Regions from separate parts of the Streptomyces rubellus genome, predicted to be linked through region 1. Evidence: riboswitches for the same ligand, from Rfam matches in the RefSeq annotation. Region 1 holds a riboswitch; the other holds the start of a gene.
The links. Region 1 has a riboswitch for thiamine pyrophosphate ahead of V1L54_RS20890 (thiamine ABC transporter substrate-binding protein). Riboswitches for the same ligand answer to the same signal wherever they lie in the genome.
Positions count from the first base shown of each region.

Region 2: another riboswitch for thiamine pyrophosphate. It lies ahead of thiO (glycine oxidase ThiO); the one in region 1 lies ahead of V1L54_RS20890 (thiamine ABC transporter substrate-binding protein).

Region 1 is NZ_JAZDCX010000018.1:80,798-88,605, reverse strand. Features, by position in the region: gene V1L54_RS20900 (trypsin-like serine protease) at 1-445, opposite strand, end outside; gene rlmN (dual-specificity RNA methyltransferase RlmN) at 475-1,581, shown strand; TPP riboswitch at 1,681-1,814, shown strand; gene V1L54_RS20890 (thiamine ABC transporter substrate-binding protein) at 1,809-2,891, shown strand; gene V1L54_RS20885 (ABC transporter permease) at 2,867-4,606, shown strand; gene V1L54_RS20880 (ABC transporter ATP-binding protein) at 4,609-5,661, shown strand; gene V1L54_RS20875 (hypothetical protein) at 5,676-6,809, opposite strand; gene V1L54_RS20870 (ABC transporter ATP-binding protein) at 6,791-7,567, opposite strand; gene V1L54_RS20865 (hypothetical protein) at 7,718-7,808, opposite strand, start outside.
Region 2 is NZ_JAZDCX010000025.1:221-8,028, reverse strand. Features, by position in the region: gene V1L54_RS24155 (deoxyribonuclease IV) at 1-571, opposite strand, end outside; gene V1L54_RS24150 (transglycosylase SLT domain-containing protein) at 653-1,345, opposite strand; gene pknB (Stk1 family PASTA domain-containing Ser/Thr kinase) at 1,655-3,586, opposite strand; gene V1L54_RS24140 (thiazole synthase) at 3,739-4,536, opposite strand; gene thiS (sulfur carrier protein ThiS) at 4,545-4,757, opposite strand; gene thiO (glycine oxidase ThiO) at 4,754-5,929, opposite strand; TPP riboswitch at 5,925-6,037, opposite strand; gene V1L54_RS24125 (NAD(P)/FAD-dependent oxidoreductase) at 6,181-7,476, shown strand; gene V1L54_RS24120 (Rv2175c family DNA-binding protein) at 7,510-7,808, shown strand, end outside.

The sequences.
Region 1 (7,808 bases):
ACGCGCCGTCGCTCCCGGCCATGGGCAGCTCCCCGGCGGTGGGAGCACCGGCGGTGAACGAACCGGTGTGCGGGCTGACGGGTGCCCAGTCGGTGGCGGTACGGCCGTAGCCGGTGACGGTGAGGGTGTCGCCCTCGGCGGGGGCCGCGGCGGCGAGGGCGATCGGTGCGGAGCCGGTCACCGGGCGGTCCAGGCGGACCAGGGCCGCGTCCTGCCCGTCGCCGGCGGCGTGCACCGCGACGACGCGCCGCTGCTCCCCGTCGACGGTCGCGGTGGTGGCCTGTTCGGGAACGCCCGGCGGGACGGCAAGTTCGGTCTCGGGGCGCTCGGCGAAGCAGGCGGCGGTCAGCAGCCAGGACGGGGCGACGAGGGCACCGGTGCAGCCCCTCTGGTGGTCACCGATGGTGATCTTGGCGGTGAAGGGGCGGGTGTCGTCACCGGCCACCGCCGCCGGTCTGCGACACTGGACGGGTTATGCCTGCACCCGGAGAACTCACCTTTGTCGCGCCGCGCGGAGCCGCGAAGCCGCCCCGGCACCTCGCCGACCTCGACCCCGCCGAGCGGCGGGAGGCGGTCGCCGCGATCGGCGAGAAGCCGTTCCGCGCCCAGCAGCTTTCCCGGCACTACTTCGCCCGGTACGCCGCCGAACCGGCCGCCTGGACCGACATCCCGGCCGCCGCGCGCGGCAGGCTCGCGGACGCGCTGCTGCCCGAGCTGATGACCGTGGTGCGGCACGTCACCTGCGACGACGGCGCCACCCGCAAGACCCTGTGGCGGCTGCACGACGGGACGCTGGTGGAGTCCGTGCTGATGCGCTACCCGGACCGGGTCACCATGTGCGTCAGTTCGCAGGCCGGCTGCGGCATGAACTGCCCCTTCTGCGCGACCGGGCAGGCCGGACTGGACCGCAACCTGTCCACCGCCGAGATCGTCCACCAGATCGTCGAGGGCATGCGCGCCCTGCGCGACGGTGAGGTGCCCGGGGGCCCGGCCAGGCTGTCGAACATCGTGTTCATGGGCATGGGCGAGCCACTGGCCAACTACAACCGGGTCATCGGCGCCGTCCGCCGCCTCACCGACCCCGAGCCCGACGGGCTGGGCCTGTCCCAGCGCGGCATCACCGTCTCCACCGTGGGCCTGGTGCCGGCGATGCGCCGCCTCGCCGACGAGGGCCTCAAGTGCCGGCTGGCGGTCTCCCTGCACGCCCCCGACGACGAGCTGCGCGACACCCTGGTGCCGGTCAACACCCGGTGGAAGGTCCGCGAGGTCCTCGACGCCGCCTGGGAGTACACCGAGCGGTCCGGGCGCCGGGTCTCGATCGAGTACGCCATGATCCGCGACATCAACGACCAGGCGTGGCGCGGCGACCTGCTGGGACGGCTGCTGGCCGGAAAGCGGGCGCACGTCAACCTCATCCCCCTCAACCCCACCCCCGGCTCCAAGTGGACCGCCTCCCGGCCCGAGGACGAGCGCGCCTTCGTCGCCGCCCTGGAGGCCCACGGCGTGCCGGTCACCGTCCGCGACACCCGGGGGCAGGAGATCGACGGAGCCTGCGGGCAGCTCGCCGCCACCGAGCGCTGACACCGGCCGCCGGCGGCCCGGGCGGCGCTGGTACCGTGGCGACGGCCGCGGCTTCCGCACACGGTGCCGGAGCGGTCGAACAGCGGACAACGGAACAGCACGTACCGACAGGGGAGCGCGCACAGCGCTGAGAGTGCGGTGCCGCCGCCCGGGCGAGGAGCCCGGCCGGTGGGCCGCAGACCCTCGAACCTGATCCGGTTAGTACCGGCGTAGGGAGTCAGCACAGCATGGTCACCACATTCCGGCGTGCCCTCGGCGCGGCCGTCCTCGGCACGCTCACCGCAGCCCTGGCCGCCTGCGGCGGTTCCGGCGGCGGGGACGGGGACGGGACGAAGGACACCACCGTCACCCTGGTCAGCCACGACTCCTTCGCGGCCTCCGACGAGGTGCTCGAGGAGTTCACCGAGCGGACCGGCCACAAGGTGGAGGTGCTGCGCGGCGGCGACGCCGGGTCGGCCCTCAACCAGGCCGTCCTGTCCAAGGACAACCCGCAGGGCGACGTCTTCTTCGGCGTCGACAACACCCTGCTCTCCCGCGCCCTGGACAACGACCTGTTCACGCCCTACGAGGCACAGGGGCTGGAGAGGATACCCGCCGAGTACCGGCTGGACGGCGAGAAGCACCGCGTCACCCCCGTCGACACCGGCGACGTCTGCGTCAACTACGACCGCGCCTGGTTCGCCGAGCGGGACATCGAGCCGCCGGAGACCCTGGACGATCTGGCCGAGCCCCGCTACAAGGGCCTGCTGGTCACCGAGAACGCCGCCTCCTCCTCACCCGGTCTGGGCTTCCTGCTGGCCACCGTCGCCGAGTACGGCGACGAGTGGGACGAGTACTGGAAGAAGCTCGACGCCAACGGGGTCGAGGTCGTCGACGGCTGGGAGCAGGCCTACTACGACCGCTTCTCCGGCTCCGCCGGCGGCGAGGGCGGCGGCGACCGGCCGCTGGTCGTCTCCTACGCCTCCAGCCCGCCCGCCGAGGTCCTCGACGCCGATCCCGCGCCCGAGCGGGCCCCCACCGGGGTGGCGGCCGGCACCTGCTTCCGGCAGATCGAGTTCGCCGGGCTGCTCAAGGGCGCGGACAACCCCGAGGGCGGCAGGGCGCTGCTGGACTTCCTGGTGAGCGAGACCTTCCAGGAGGACATGCCGCTGCAGATGTTCGTCAACCCCGTCCGTGAGGGCACCGAACTGCCCGAGGTGTTCACGAAGTACGGCGAGCGGATCGAGGAGCCGTACACCATGGCCCCCGAGCGGATCGCCGAGAACCGCGAGGCGTGGATCGACACGTGGACCTCGCTCGTCGTGAGGTGACCCGCCGCGAGGCCGGGGAGGCAAGGGGGGCGAGGAAGACGGGAAGGGGAAGCGGCGCCCGCCGGGCGGCGGCGCTGCGGCTCGCCCTGACGGTCCCGCCCGCCGTCTTCCTCGCGCTGTTCTTCGCCTACCCGGTCGCCGCCATCACCGCCCGCGGCCTGTACGAGGGCGGGCGGTGGCACCCGGAGCGGTTCGCCGAGGTGCTCACCGACCCCGGCGTCCTGGGCGTGCTGTGGTTCACCCTGTGGCAGGCGGCGGCCTCCACCGTCCTGACCCTGCTGCTGGCGCTGCCCGGCGCCTACGTCCTGGCCCGGTACGACTTCCCCGGCCGGCGGCTGCTGCGCGCGGCGGTCACCGTGCCGTTCGTGCTGCCCACCGTCGTCGTCGGCTCCGCGTTCCTGGGACTGCTGGGCCGCGGCGGACTGCTGGCCCAGTGGGGCGTGCCGCCGGTCACCGGCCCCACCGCGATCCTGCTCGCCCACGTCTTCTTCAACTACGCCGTGGTGGTCCGGATCGTCGGCGGGCTGTGGGCGCAGCTCGACCCCCGCCAGGAGGAGGCCGCCCGGGTGCTGGGCGCGGGCCGCCTCGCGGCCTGGCGCACCGTGACGCTCCCGGCGCTCGCCCCGGCCGTGGCCGCCGCCGCGCTGATGGTCTTCCTGTTCACCTTCACCTCCTTCGGGGTCGTCCAGATCCTCGGCGGCCCCCGCTACGCCACCCTGGAGGTGGAGATCTACCGGCAGACCGCCCAGCTGCTGGACCTGCCCACCGCCGCCGTGCTGACCCTGCTGCAGTTCGCCGCCGTCGCCGCCCTGCTGGCCGTCCACGCCCGCACCGTACGCCGCCACCGGGGCACCTCGGGGCTGGTCGACGCCGCCGGCACCGCCCGCCGTCCGCGCGGGCCGCGCCAGTGGACGCTGCTCGCCGCCGTGGTGACCCAGGTCGCCGTACTGCTCCTCACCCCGCTCGCCGTGCTCGTCGAGCGCTCCCTGAGCGGGCCCGACGGCTATGGACTGGCCCACTACCGCGCCCTGGCCTCGGCCGACGCCTCCGGCGGCACCTTCACCGTCGCCCCCCTGGAGGCGGTCGGCAACTCCCTGTCCTACGCCGCCGTCGCCACCGCGATCGCCCTGGCCGTCGGCGTCCCGGCCGCCGTCGCGCTCACCCTGCGCGGACCGGGCGGGCGCGCCGGGCACCTGGTGCGCGGCCTGGACGCGCTGCTGATGCTGCCGCTGGGCACCTCGGCGGTCACCGTCGGCTTCGGCTTCCTGATCGCCCTGGACGAGCCCCCGCTGGACCTGCGCTCCTCGTGGATCCTGGTCCCGCTGGCCCAGGCGCTGGTCGGGGTGCCGTTCGTGGTGCGGGGCCTGCTTCCGGTGCTGCGGGCCGTGGACCACCGGCTGCGCGAGGCCGCGGCCGTGCTGGGCGCCTCGCCGGCCCGGGTGTGGCGGGAGGTCGACCTGCCGCTGGTACGGCGGTCGCTGCTGGTCGCGGCGGGCTTCGCGTTCGCCGTCTCCCTCGGGGAGTTCGGCGCCACCGTCTTCATCGCCCGCGCCGACGCCCCCACCCTGCCCGTCGCCGTCGCCCGGCTGCTGGGCCGGGCCGGTCCGGACAACTACGGCCAGGCGATGGCCCTCAGCACCATCCTGATGGTGGTGTGCGCGGCCGTCCTGCTGGCCCTGGAGGGCATCCGCACCGAACGACACGGGGAGCTGTAGGGATGGCCGCGCTGCGCCTGGAGTCGGTCACCGTCCGGTTCGGCGGCCGCACCGCCCTGGACGCCGTCGACCTGGACGTCGCCGAGCACGAGATCGTCTGCGTGCTGGGCCCCTCCGGCAGCGGCAAGTCCACCCTGCTGCGGACCGTCGCCGGGCTGACGGAGCCGGACGCCGGACGGGTGCTGCTCGCCGGCCGCGACCAGCGGGGGGTGGCGCCGCACCGGCGCGGGGTGGGCCTGATGTTCCAGGACCACCAGCTCTTCCCCACCCGCGACGTCGGGGGCAACATCGCCTTCGGCCCGCGGATGCGCGGCGAGTCCCGCGCGCGGACCGAGGAGCGGGTCACCGGACTGCTGGACCTCGTCGGACTGCCCGGCGCCGCCCGACGCCGGGTGACCGAGCTCTCCGGCGGCGAGCAGCAGCGCGTCGCGCTCGCCCGCGCGCTCGCCCCCAGTCCCGGGCTGCTGATGCTGGACGAGCCGCTCGGCCAGCTCGACCGGTCCCTGCGCGAGCGGCTGGTGGTCGAGCTGCGGCAGCTCTTCCGCCGGCTGGGCACCACCGTGCTGGCGGTCACCCACGACCAGGGCGAGGCGTTCGCGCTGGCCGACCGGGTGGTGGTGATGGAGGAAGGACGCGTCGCCCAGACCGGCAGCCCGGTGGCGGTGTGGCGGCGTCCCGCCTCCGAGTCCGTCGCCCGCTTCCTGGGCTTCACCAACATCGCCGCCGCGACCGTGCGCGGCACGGCCGCCGACACCCCCTGGGGGACGGTGCCCGTGCCGCCCGGCACCCCGCCCGGCGCGCACACCCTGCTGATCCGGCCCGCCGGGGTGCGGCTGACCCCCGCCCCGGCCCGGGGCCTGCCCTGGACCGTGGTCGCCCGCACCCTGCGCGGCGGCGGTTCCTCGGAACTCGCGCTGCTGCTGCGGCCCGGCTCCGGACCGGACCTGGAGGCGTCCTGCCCGCTGCCCGCGGCGCCGGAGCCGGGTACGGCCGTCGGCGTCTCCTTCGATCCCGGCGAGGTGGTCGTCCTGGGGGCCGGTACGGGACCGGAGTGAGGTGCGCCGGGCACTCACCGGGTCAGTGGCAGCACGGCCAGTTCCGCGACCAGCCACACCAGCGGGCCCAGCACGGCCAGCAGCGCCGCCACCCGCAGCGCCGCCACGGCGCGCAGCTGTCCGGCGGAGACGCCCAGCCGGCGCAGACCGTCGGTGAGCGGGGCGCGGACGGCGCCGGCCTCCGCCGCCGAACCCAGTGCGCTGCCCACCGCGCACACCAGGACCACCGCGGTGCCCAGCGCCACCGCCGGCCCGCCGCCCGGCTCCCCGGCGCCGGGCGCGTACAGCCGCCCCGCCGCCAGCGCGACCGCCGTCACCGCGCACAGGACCCCCAGCGGCCGGCCCAGCTGCGGCGCCTGGGCCCGCAGCACCCGGCCGGCCAGCAGCCGCAGCGCGCCCGGCCGTCCCGTCGCCAGCAGCAGCCCGCACAGCTGCACCAGCCCGGGACCGGCCAGTGCCAGACCCAGGGCGACGACCAGCCAGCCGCCGAGCACACCCGGGGCCGGGCCGTCCGGTGAGCCGGGCAGCGGCACCCGGCCGCCGCCCGCGCCGCCGGTACGGTCGGCGGCGTAGGCCACCACGGTCAGCCCGACCGCGGTGACCGCCACCCCCCACGGCAGCTCCGCCGACAGGGGCGGCGGCCGGTGGGGGAACGCCGCCGGGCCGGTGCCCGGTGCGGTACGGCCGCGCCGCCGCAGCGACACCGCGCTCGCCCCGGTCGCGGCCAGTGGCGGCAGCGCCAGCAGGGTCAGCGCGGCGGCCAACGGCAGCCCGTCGGCCGTGCCGCCGCGCAACTGGAGGAAGACCGCCAGGGCCAGCACGCTGCCCGCCGTGCAGCACAGTGCCGTGCACACCGCGGCCAGCCGCGCCAGCCGCGCCGGGCCCACCCCGACCGCGTCGAGCCCAGCGCGGGGCCGCGCGCACGGGTCGATACGGGCCGCCGCGACGGCGAGCTGCGTCCCGGCGGCCAGCGGTGCCGCGCACCACAGCAGCCGGACCAGCGCCGCCCCCGGGTCCCCGGGACGCGCGGCGGCGTACTCCAGGGCACCCAGCAGCAGCAGCCCCACGGCCCCGGCGACCGCGGCCACCAGGGCCCGGCGCCCCAGGGCCGCCGGGCCGGCGGTGCGCACTAGACGGAGAGCGAGCACGCCGTCCTGCCCTCCGGTCCCGCGGCCCCGGACGCCGGGCCGCCGAACGCCCCGGCCGGTGCGCCGGCCGGCTCCCCGGCCGGCGCCCCGTCGTCCACCCGACGGCCGTCCACCAGCGCGATCCGGCGGTCCGCCACCCGGGCGGTCTGCTCGTCGCCGGCCAGCACGACGGCGATCCGGTGGGTGCGGGCCGCGGCGGTCAGGGCGCGCAGCACCTGCGCCCGGTCGGCCCGGTGCAGCGGCGCGGTCGGCTCGTCGGCGAAGACCACGGCCGGGGAGTGCGCCAGGGCCCGCGCGACGGCCACCCGCTGCCGCTGCGACTGCGGCAGCGCGCCCGGCAGGCTGCGGGCGCAGCCGCCGACGTCCAGCCGGTCCAGCCACTCGTACGCGGCGCGGCGGGCGGCGCGGCGCCCGCGGCCCGCCAGCAGCAGCGGCAGCGCCGCGTTCTCCCAGGCGGTCAGCTCCGGCAGGAGCCGCGGCTCGCCGCCGACCCAGCCGAAGCGGCGGCGGCGCAGCCGTTCGCGGGCGGCGGCGGGCAGGGTGTGCAGGGGGACGCCGTCGAACCACACCTCGCCGCGGCCGGGCACCAGCCGTCCCGACAGACAGTCCAGCAGAGTGGACTTGCCGCAGCCGCGTGCTCCGGTGACGGCCAGGACCTCGCCCTCGCGGACCCCGACGGAGACGTCCAGCAGCGCGGGCGACCCCTCGTGCTCGTAGTGCAGTCCGCGCGCCCAGAGGAGGTCCTCGGGTGCGTCCATCATGACGGGCACCTCCGCTCGCGTCCGGGATCGTGCCTTCCCCGACGGGGAACGAGCACCGGGGACATCGGTCACTGGCACGGTACGGACCCCGGTCGCGGCACGGGCGGCACCGAAGGCCGGTGCCGCGCGGTTTCCTCCGAATGGTCCTCAGCGCCGGTCCGGGAACCCCCGGCCCGCGGGCGCGCCGGCTACCCCCGGGACGCCGCGGCGAAGCGCACGAAACCGGCGGCCCGGGGGG
Region 2 (7,808 bases), on a different contig from region 1:
CCTCGGCCAGGGCGCACAGCGAGGCACCCTGGCCGGCGGTCGGCTCCAGCAGCAGCCAGGGGTCCTCGGAGGTCTCGGAGGCGTCCAGCTCCGCCAGCAGCGGCAGCAGCAACTCCCGGACCTGGGCCAGTGCGGTGGCGCGGTCGCGCCCGCCGGTGGCCGAGCCGGTGTGGACCACCACCCCCAGGGCGCCGATCCGCCGGGCGCGGCGCAGCGAGTGCCGCAGCGAGGCCACGGACAGTTCGGCCGTGGCCTCGTTGTGCGAGCCGAAGTTGATCAGGTAGGGGGCGTGGACGTAGGCCGGGATGCCCTCTTCCGCGCAGGCCGCGCGGAACGCCTCGTCCTGCCGGGGGTCGCCGGCCGGAGTGGCCCAGCCGCGCGGATTGGCGACGAAGACCTGCACGGTCTCCGCGCCGATCTCGCGGGCGTAGGCCAGCCCCTTGGCGGCGAGCCCGCCGGCCACCGCGACATGGCTGCCCACGGGGTTGCGGGCGCGGCGGGCGGGGGCGGGGCCCAGGGGGGAGGACGGGGCGGAGGAGTTCCGGGCGGAGGGGGACGATGAGCTGCTCACACCCGAAGGGTGCCAGGCCCGCGGCGGGAACGGCCCGGCGGCCCGTCGCGCCGGCGGGGACGGGAGCGGGCGCCCGGCCGGTCAGTAGGCCGAGTAGACGTTGTCCATCGAGCCGTACCGGTCGGCCGCGTAGTTGCAGGCCGCGGTGATGTTGGCCACCGGGTCGTAGATGTCCCAGGAGGTGCCCTCGACGTGGTACGCCGCGAAGGTGGGCGGGATCACCTGGAGCAGGCCCTTGGAGGGGATGCCGTTCCGGGCGTTGATGTCCCAGTTGTTGATCGCCCGCGGGTCGCCGCTGGACTCGCGGATGATGTTGCGGTGGATCCCCGCGTAGCTGCCGGGGATGCCCTCGCGCTTCATGACCGCCAGGGCCTCGCGGATCCAGCCGTCGAGGTTGTCCGGGTAGGAGGCGGCCCGCTCCCGGGCCCGCGCCGGGCGGTCGGCGGAGCGGGTGGCGCGCCCGTCCGTCCCGGCGCTCTGGCGGGCCGCGGGCTTTCGCTCCTCCTCCAGGGCCTCGGCCTGCGCCTCCTGGTAGGCGGTCGCCGACCGCTCCGCGAGAGCGCCCTGCTGGAGGGGACCGGCGCCGGTGGCCGGGGCGGTCAGCTCGACGGGGGCCCCCGCCGCGGGGGCGGCCTGAGCCGCCTGGGACGGCTCCGGGCCCGGAACGAGGCCCAGGGCCACGGTGGCCGCGCCGGTGGCGGTGGCCACGCCGACGGCCGAGATCCTGTGGGCGCCGGCCGCGCGGAGCCGGCCGAGAACGCTGGCAACGGTCATGGGGGAGGAGAACCTCTTCCGATCGCTGGTGCCGCACAGCCGGACCGGCCGGTGCCGGCGGGGGCGCGCCGGGTCCTGCTCCCGGCGCCGCGACCGTTGCATTGTTAGCGCTCGGAACTTATCCGGACAAAGGCCGGAAATACTAACCTGCCTAGTAGCCCTCGGGCTCTCCGGCCTCTCCGGGGCCCCGGACGGCGGGTACGGCCGCTTGGGCGGCCGTGCGCGCCCACTAAGGGGGTTAGTAAGTGATCCGGGTCCTATGGGGCGTCTCACAGCGCACGCGTCCCCGGACCACCGTACGTGTCCGGGTCAGCGCACCCAGACGGTGATCTCCGAACCGCGCGGGGCCCGCTCGCCGCCGTCCACGGACTGGTCGAAGACGGTGCCGGTGATGAAGACCTTGCGGACCTTCACCTCGAAACCCGCGTCCTCGAGCGCCTGCCGGGCCTCGCTCTCGTCCATGCCCTCCACACCGGGGACCTCCACCAGCTCCGGGCCCTTGGAGACGGTCAGCGTGACGGTGTCGCCCTCGGCGGCGACCGAGCCCTGTGCGGGGGACTGCCGGGCGACACCGCCCGCCTCCTCCTCGGAGAACACCCGCTCCGGCGCCACCTCGGTCTTCAGACCGGCCTCGGTCAGCCGCTGCCGCGCGGTGCCCTCGTCCTGTCCGACGACGTCGGGCACCTCGATCCGCTCACCCTTGGACACCACCAGCGCCACGGCCGCGCCGGGCCGCCGCCCGGTGCCCGCCTCCGGCTCCGTGCGGATCACCGAGCCCCGCTCCACCTCACCGGAGAACTCCCTGGTCACCATGCCCGGCTCCAGTCCGGCCGCCTTGATCCGGCGGCGCGCGTCGGCCAGGGACGCGCCCTTGGCGTCGGGGACCTCGACCCGCTCCGGGCCCCGGGAGACGGTGATGGTCACCGTGCCGTTGCTGCGGATGCGCTCGCCGCGGCCGGGGTCGGTCGAGACCACCCGGCCCTTCGCCACGGTCTCGCTGTGCTCCCGGGCGATCTTCCAGTCCAGGCCGGCCTTCTCGACGGCCCGCTTCGCCTCGGACTCGGTCATCGAGAGCACCCCGGGGGTCCGGGTGAACTGGCCGGAGTTGATGTACCACACCCCCAGGCCCGCGCCGAGGACCAGCAGGACGGCGACGACCACCGCCTGCACCGAGCGGCGTGGCAGCCGCCGGCCCGTACGGGCGGCCGGACCGGCCGGCGGCCCCGGGGGCGCGGGCGGCACGGCCAGCACACTGGTGCGGTTCAGGGAGTCGTCCGCCGCCGTGTCCCGCGGCACGCGGCGGGACAGGACGGCGGTGCTGTCCTCGGCGCCGGCCGCCCCGGCCCCGGCGCCCCCGCCGGCGGCGGCCGGGGGCAGGACGTCGAGCTGCCCGTCGGTCAGCGACCGCCGCACCGCGCCGACCTCGGCGAGCAGTTCCACGGCGTCGGCCGGCCGATGCCGCGGATCGCGGGCGGCGGCACGGGCGACCAGGGCGTCGAGCGCGGCGGCCAGGCCGGGCACGGCCGCGGACGGGGCCGGGACGTCCTCGTTCAGATGCTGGTAGAGCACCTGGGCCGGGGTGTCGCCGGAGTGCGGCTTGGCGCCGGTCAGCATCTCGTACAGCATCACGCCGCAGGCGTAGACGTCCGCCCGGGCGTCGGCGGTGCCGTGCTCGATCTGCTCGGGGGCCAGATAGGAGACGGTGCCCAGCAGCGAACCGGTGGAGGCGGAGGTCTGCTGGTCCACCGCCCGCACCAGCCCGAAGTCGGCGACCTTGACCCGTCCGTCGTCCCCGATCAGGACGTTCTCCGGCTTCACGTCGCGGTGCACCAGCCGGTCCAGATGGGCGGCACCCAGCGCGGCGAGCACCGCCTGGAGGATGTCCAGGGCGGCGCGCGGCTGGAGCGCCCCGCGCTCGCGCAGCAGATCGCGCAGTGTGCAGCCCTCGACGTACTCCATCGCCAGGTACACGTAGCCGCCGTCCGCGCCCTGGTCGAAGACCCCCACCACGTTGGGGTGGGCCAGCCGGGCGGCCGACTTGGCCTCCCGGATGAACCGCTCGACGAAAGAGCCGTCCACCGCGAGGGAGGGGTGCATCACCTTCAGGGCGAGCACCCGGTCCAGCCGGGTGTCCAGGGCCCGGTAGACCGTGGCCATGCCGCCGACGGCGATCCGCGCGTCCACGCGGTACCGGCCGTCGAGCACGTGCCCGAGCAGCGGGTCCTGAAGGGTGGTGTCCACGGCGCAGAGTCTACGAGCCCGCCCCGGCACCGGTGCCCGGGTCCGCGGCGGGCGCCCCGGAGTGCAGCGGAACGGTGACGAAACCGCCGCCCGGGCGCGATACGCGCGCCCGGGCACGCGCCGCGGCCGCGCGGGCCCCGCCGTGCCGGCCCCTACCGGAACGCCGGGCGCTCCGGGTCGAGGTCGGCCGTCCCCTCCACCGGCGAGGACGCCAGGGAGAAGTGGCGGCGCGGGATGCGGCCCGCCCGGTACGCCAGCCGCCCCGCCTCCACCGCGTGCCGCATCGCCTCGGCCATCAGCACCGGCTCCTGGGCCCGGGTGACCGCGGAGGCCAGCATCACCGCAGCGCAGCCCAGCTCCATGGCGAGCGCCACGTCCGAGGCGGTGCCCGCGCCCGCGTCGAGGACGACCGGCACCGACGCCCGCTCGGTGATCAACTGGAAGTTGTGCGGGTTGCGGATGCCCAGGCCCGAGCCGATCGGCGAACCCAGCGGCATGATCGCCGCGCAGCCCACGTCCTCCAGCTTCCGGGCCACGACGGGGTCGTCGTTGGTGTACGGCAGGACGGTGAAGCCGTCGTCCACCAGTGTCTCGGCGGCCTCCAGCAGCTCCACCGGGTCGGGCAGCAGGGTGCGCTCGTCGGCGACGACCTCCAGCTTGACCCAGTCGGTGCCCAGCGCCTCGCGGGCCAGCCGGGCGGTGAGCACGGCCTCCCCGGCGGTGAAGCAGCCGGCGGTGTTGGGCAGCACCCGGATGCCGTGCCGCTTCAGCACCGACAGCACCGAGCCGGAGACCGAGGGGTCCACCCGCCGCATCGCGACGGTGGTCAGCTCGGTGCCGGAGGCCAGCAGCGCCCGCTCCAGGACGTCCAGGCTGGGCGCGCCGCCCGTGCCCATGATCAGCCGGGAGGCGAAGGCGGTGCCGCCGATGGTGAACGTGTCGTCGGCCATGCGGGAAGTCAGCCTCCTTGGACGGCGGTGAGGACCTCGACGCGGTCGCCGTCGCCGAGTTCGGTGGCGGGCCACTGCCCGCGCGGTACGACGGTTTCGTTGACCGCCGCGGCCACCCCCGTGGTCGCGGCGGTGAGACCGGCCACGAGCCGGTCGAGGGTGAGCCCGTCCGCGATCTGCCGGGGCTCCCCGTTGAGGCGGATGGTGACCGGTGCGCTCACGCGTGACTCCTCTGTACGGTGCTCTCCCGGGGGGCGTCCTGCCGGGCCGTGTGCTCGAAGCGCCGGGGGCTGAACGGGCGGATCTCCCCGGGGATCCCGCCGTCGGTCAGCACCCGGGCCAGGGCGTCGCCGGTGACCGGGGCGAGCAGTACCCCGTTGCGGTGGTGGCCGGTGGCCAGGTGCAGGCCGGGCAGGGCGGTCGGGCCGAGCAGCGGCGCGTTGTCGGGGGAGCCGGGACGCAGCCCCGCCAGGGTCTCCACCAGCGGCAGTTCGGTGATGCCGGGCACCAGCTCGTGCGCGTCGCGCAGCAGCTCGTAGACGCCGCCCGCGGTCACCGTGGTGTCCCAGCCCTGTTCCTCGCTGGTGGCGCCCAGGACCAGTTCGCCGTCCGCCCGCGGCACCAGGTAGACGTGGCCGCCACGGACCAGGGCCCGCACGGTGCGGGAGAGGAACGGCGCGTACACCGGCGGGACGCGCAGCCGCAGGATCTGGCCCTTGACCGGACGCACCGGCGGCAGCACCTCACCGGGCACGCCCGCCAGCCGCCCGCTCTCGCTGCCCGCCGCCAGCACGACCCGGTCGGCCGCCACCTCGGTGCCGTCCTCCAGGGCCACCCCGGCCGCCCGGTCGCCGGTCACCGTCAGCCGGCCGGCCCGCCGCCGGACGAAGTCCACCCCGGCCCGCTCGCAGGCGGTCAGCAGCGCGGCCGTCAGCCGGCGGGGATCGACCTGGTGGTCGCCGTCCACCCGCAGCCCGCCCCGCACCCCCGGGGCGAGCATCGGCTCCAGCCTGCGGCACTCCCGGCCGGTCAGCCAGGCCGAGTCCAGCCCGCAGCGCCGGTGCAGCGCGTGCAGCTCCCGCAGATGGGCGCGGTCGTCGGCGTCCAGGGCGACCGCGAGGGTGCCGCAGGTGCGGTAGCCGGTCTCCTGCCCGGATGCCTCCGAGAGTTCGGCCGTGAACTCCGGGTAGCGGCGTGCCGAGGTCAGGTTGAGGGCGAGCAGGGCCTCCTCGCCGTAGTGCAGTTCGGTGACGGCGGCCAGCATCCCGGCCGCGACCCGCGCCGCCCCGCCGCCCGGCGCCGGGTCGACGACCGTGACCCGCGCCCCCCGCTGCGCGGTGCGCCAGGCCGTGACCAGCCCGATGACGCCACCGCCGATGATCACTACGCGCATGGGCGCGCACCCTCCCTTCGCCGGCATGACCCGGATCAGGTTCGTACGGTCGGAGGCCGCGCAAGCCTCCCTCTCAGCCCGGTGCGCCGGGCTCCCGCGAGTCGTTCCACTGCTGCCGTCCGGGCCGCGGCTGGCGTTCCCGGACTGCCGCCACCCTACTGCGGGCTCCGGCGCGGCTGAAGGGCGGTCCGGAAGCGCGGCCGCGCCGGGCGGCTTCGCGCCGGTCCGCGGCGGTCTCCTACAGTGAGCGCGTGAGCGCGCGAACCGAGCAGAGCGGGCAGCGGGTCCTGATCGCCGGGGCCGGGATGGCCGGGGTGCAGACCGCCGTACAGCTGCGGGAGCGGGGCTGGCCCGGAGCGGTCACCCTGCTCGGCGCCGAGCCCCACCGGCCGTACGACCGGCCGCCGCTGTCCAAGGCGGTGCTGACCGGCGGGGCCGGTTCCGGCACCACCCCCGGCAGCACCCCCGGCAGCACCTTGGAGAACTCCTTCGGCGCCGCATTCGATGTCGCCTTCGACGTCGACTTCGACGTGCTCGGCGTGGAACTGCTCCTGGGGCGGACGGCCACCGGGGTGCGCCCCGCGGACCACGAGCTGGACACCGACGCCGGGCCGCTGCCGTACGACCACCTGGTCCTCGCCACCGGCGCCGAGCCGGTTCCCCTGCCCGGCGGCGGTGCCGGGGTGCATCTGCTGCGCACTCTCGACGACGCCGAGCGGCTGCGCCCGGTGCTCGCGGCCCGGCAGCCGCTCGTGGTCGTCGGGGCGGGCTGGATCGGCGCGGAGTTCGCCACCGCCGCCCGCGAGGCGGGCTGTCCGGTGACGGTGGTCGAGGCCGCCGGGCACCCGCTGGCCGGGGTACTGTCGCCCGAGGTCGCCGGCCGGCTGCGCCGCTGGTACGAGGAGGCCGGTGCCGTGCTGCTCACCGGGCGCACGGTCACCGGAGTGCGGCCCGGCGGCACGCAGCCGTACGAGGTGGAGCTGTCCGACGGCTCCGCGCTGCCCGCCCGGGCCGTGGTGGCCGGGATCGGCGCCCGCCCGGCCACCGGCTGGCTGGCGGGTTCGGGTGTGGCCCTGGACGCCTTCGGCGCGGTGCTCGCCGACGACCGGCTGCGCTCCTCCGTCCCCGGTGTGTACGCGGTCGGGGACTGCGCCTCCTTCCCCTCGGCCCGGTACGGCCGGCGCCTGCTGGTGCACCACTGGGACAACGCGCTCGTCGGGCCGCGGACGGTCGCCTCGCTGCTGACCGCGGGCGAGGCCGGGACCCCGCCGTACGACCCGGTGCCGTACTTCTGGTCCGAGCAGTTCGGCCGCTTCGTCCAGTACGCGGGCCACCACGGCGAGGGCGACGAACCGCTGTGGCGCGGCGACCCGGACGGCCCCGCCTGGTCGGTGTGCTGGCTGCGCGGCGGTGTGCTGCGGGCGCTGCTGGCGGTGGGACGGCCCCGGGACATCGCCCAGGGGCGCAGGCTGATCGAGCGCGCCGCGGTGCTGGACCCGGTCCGGGCCGCCGACCCGGCCGTTCCCCTGAAGAGCGCCGTGCGCTAGTGGCTGTCGGTCCCGGATGGCAGGCTTGTGCCCGTGAACGAGATTGACGCGAAGACCGATGCTCTCGTCCCGGCCTGGCTCACCCTCCCCGATGTCGCGGAGAAGCTGGGCGTCGAGGTGACCCGCGTACGGCAGCTCGTCAAGGAGGGGCAGCTGATCGCGGTGCGCCGGGAGAACGGCGGAGACGGCGGAAACGTCGGGAACAAGGTGCTCCAGGTTCCCGCCGACTTCATCGGCGAGGGACGGATCGTGAAGGGGCTGACCGGGACCATCACCCTGCTCAAGGACGACGGCTTCAGTGACGAGGAGATGTTGGAGTGGCTGTTCACACC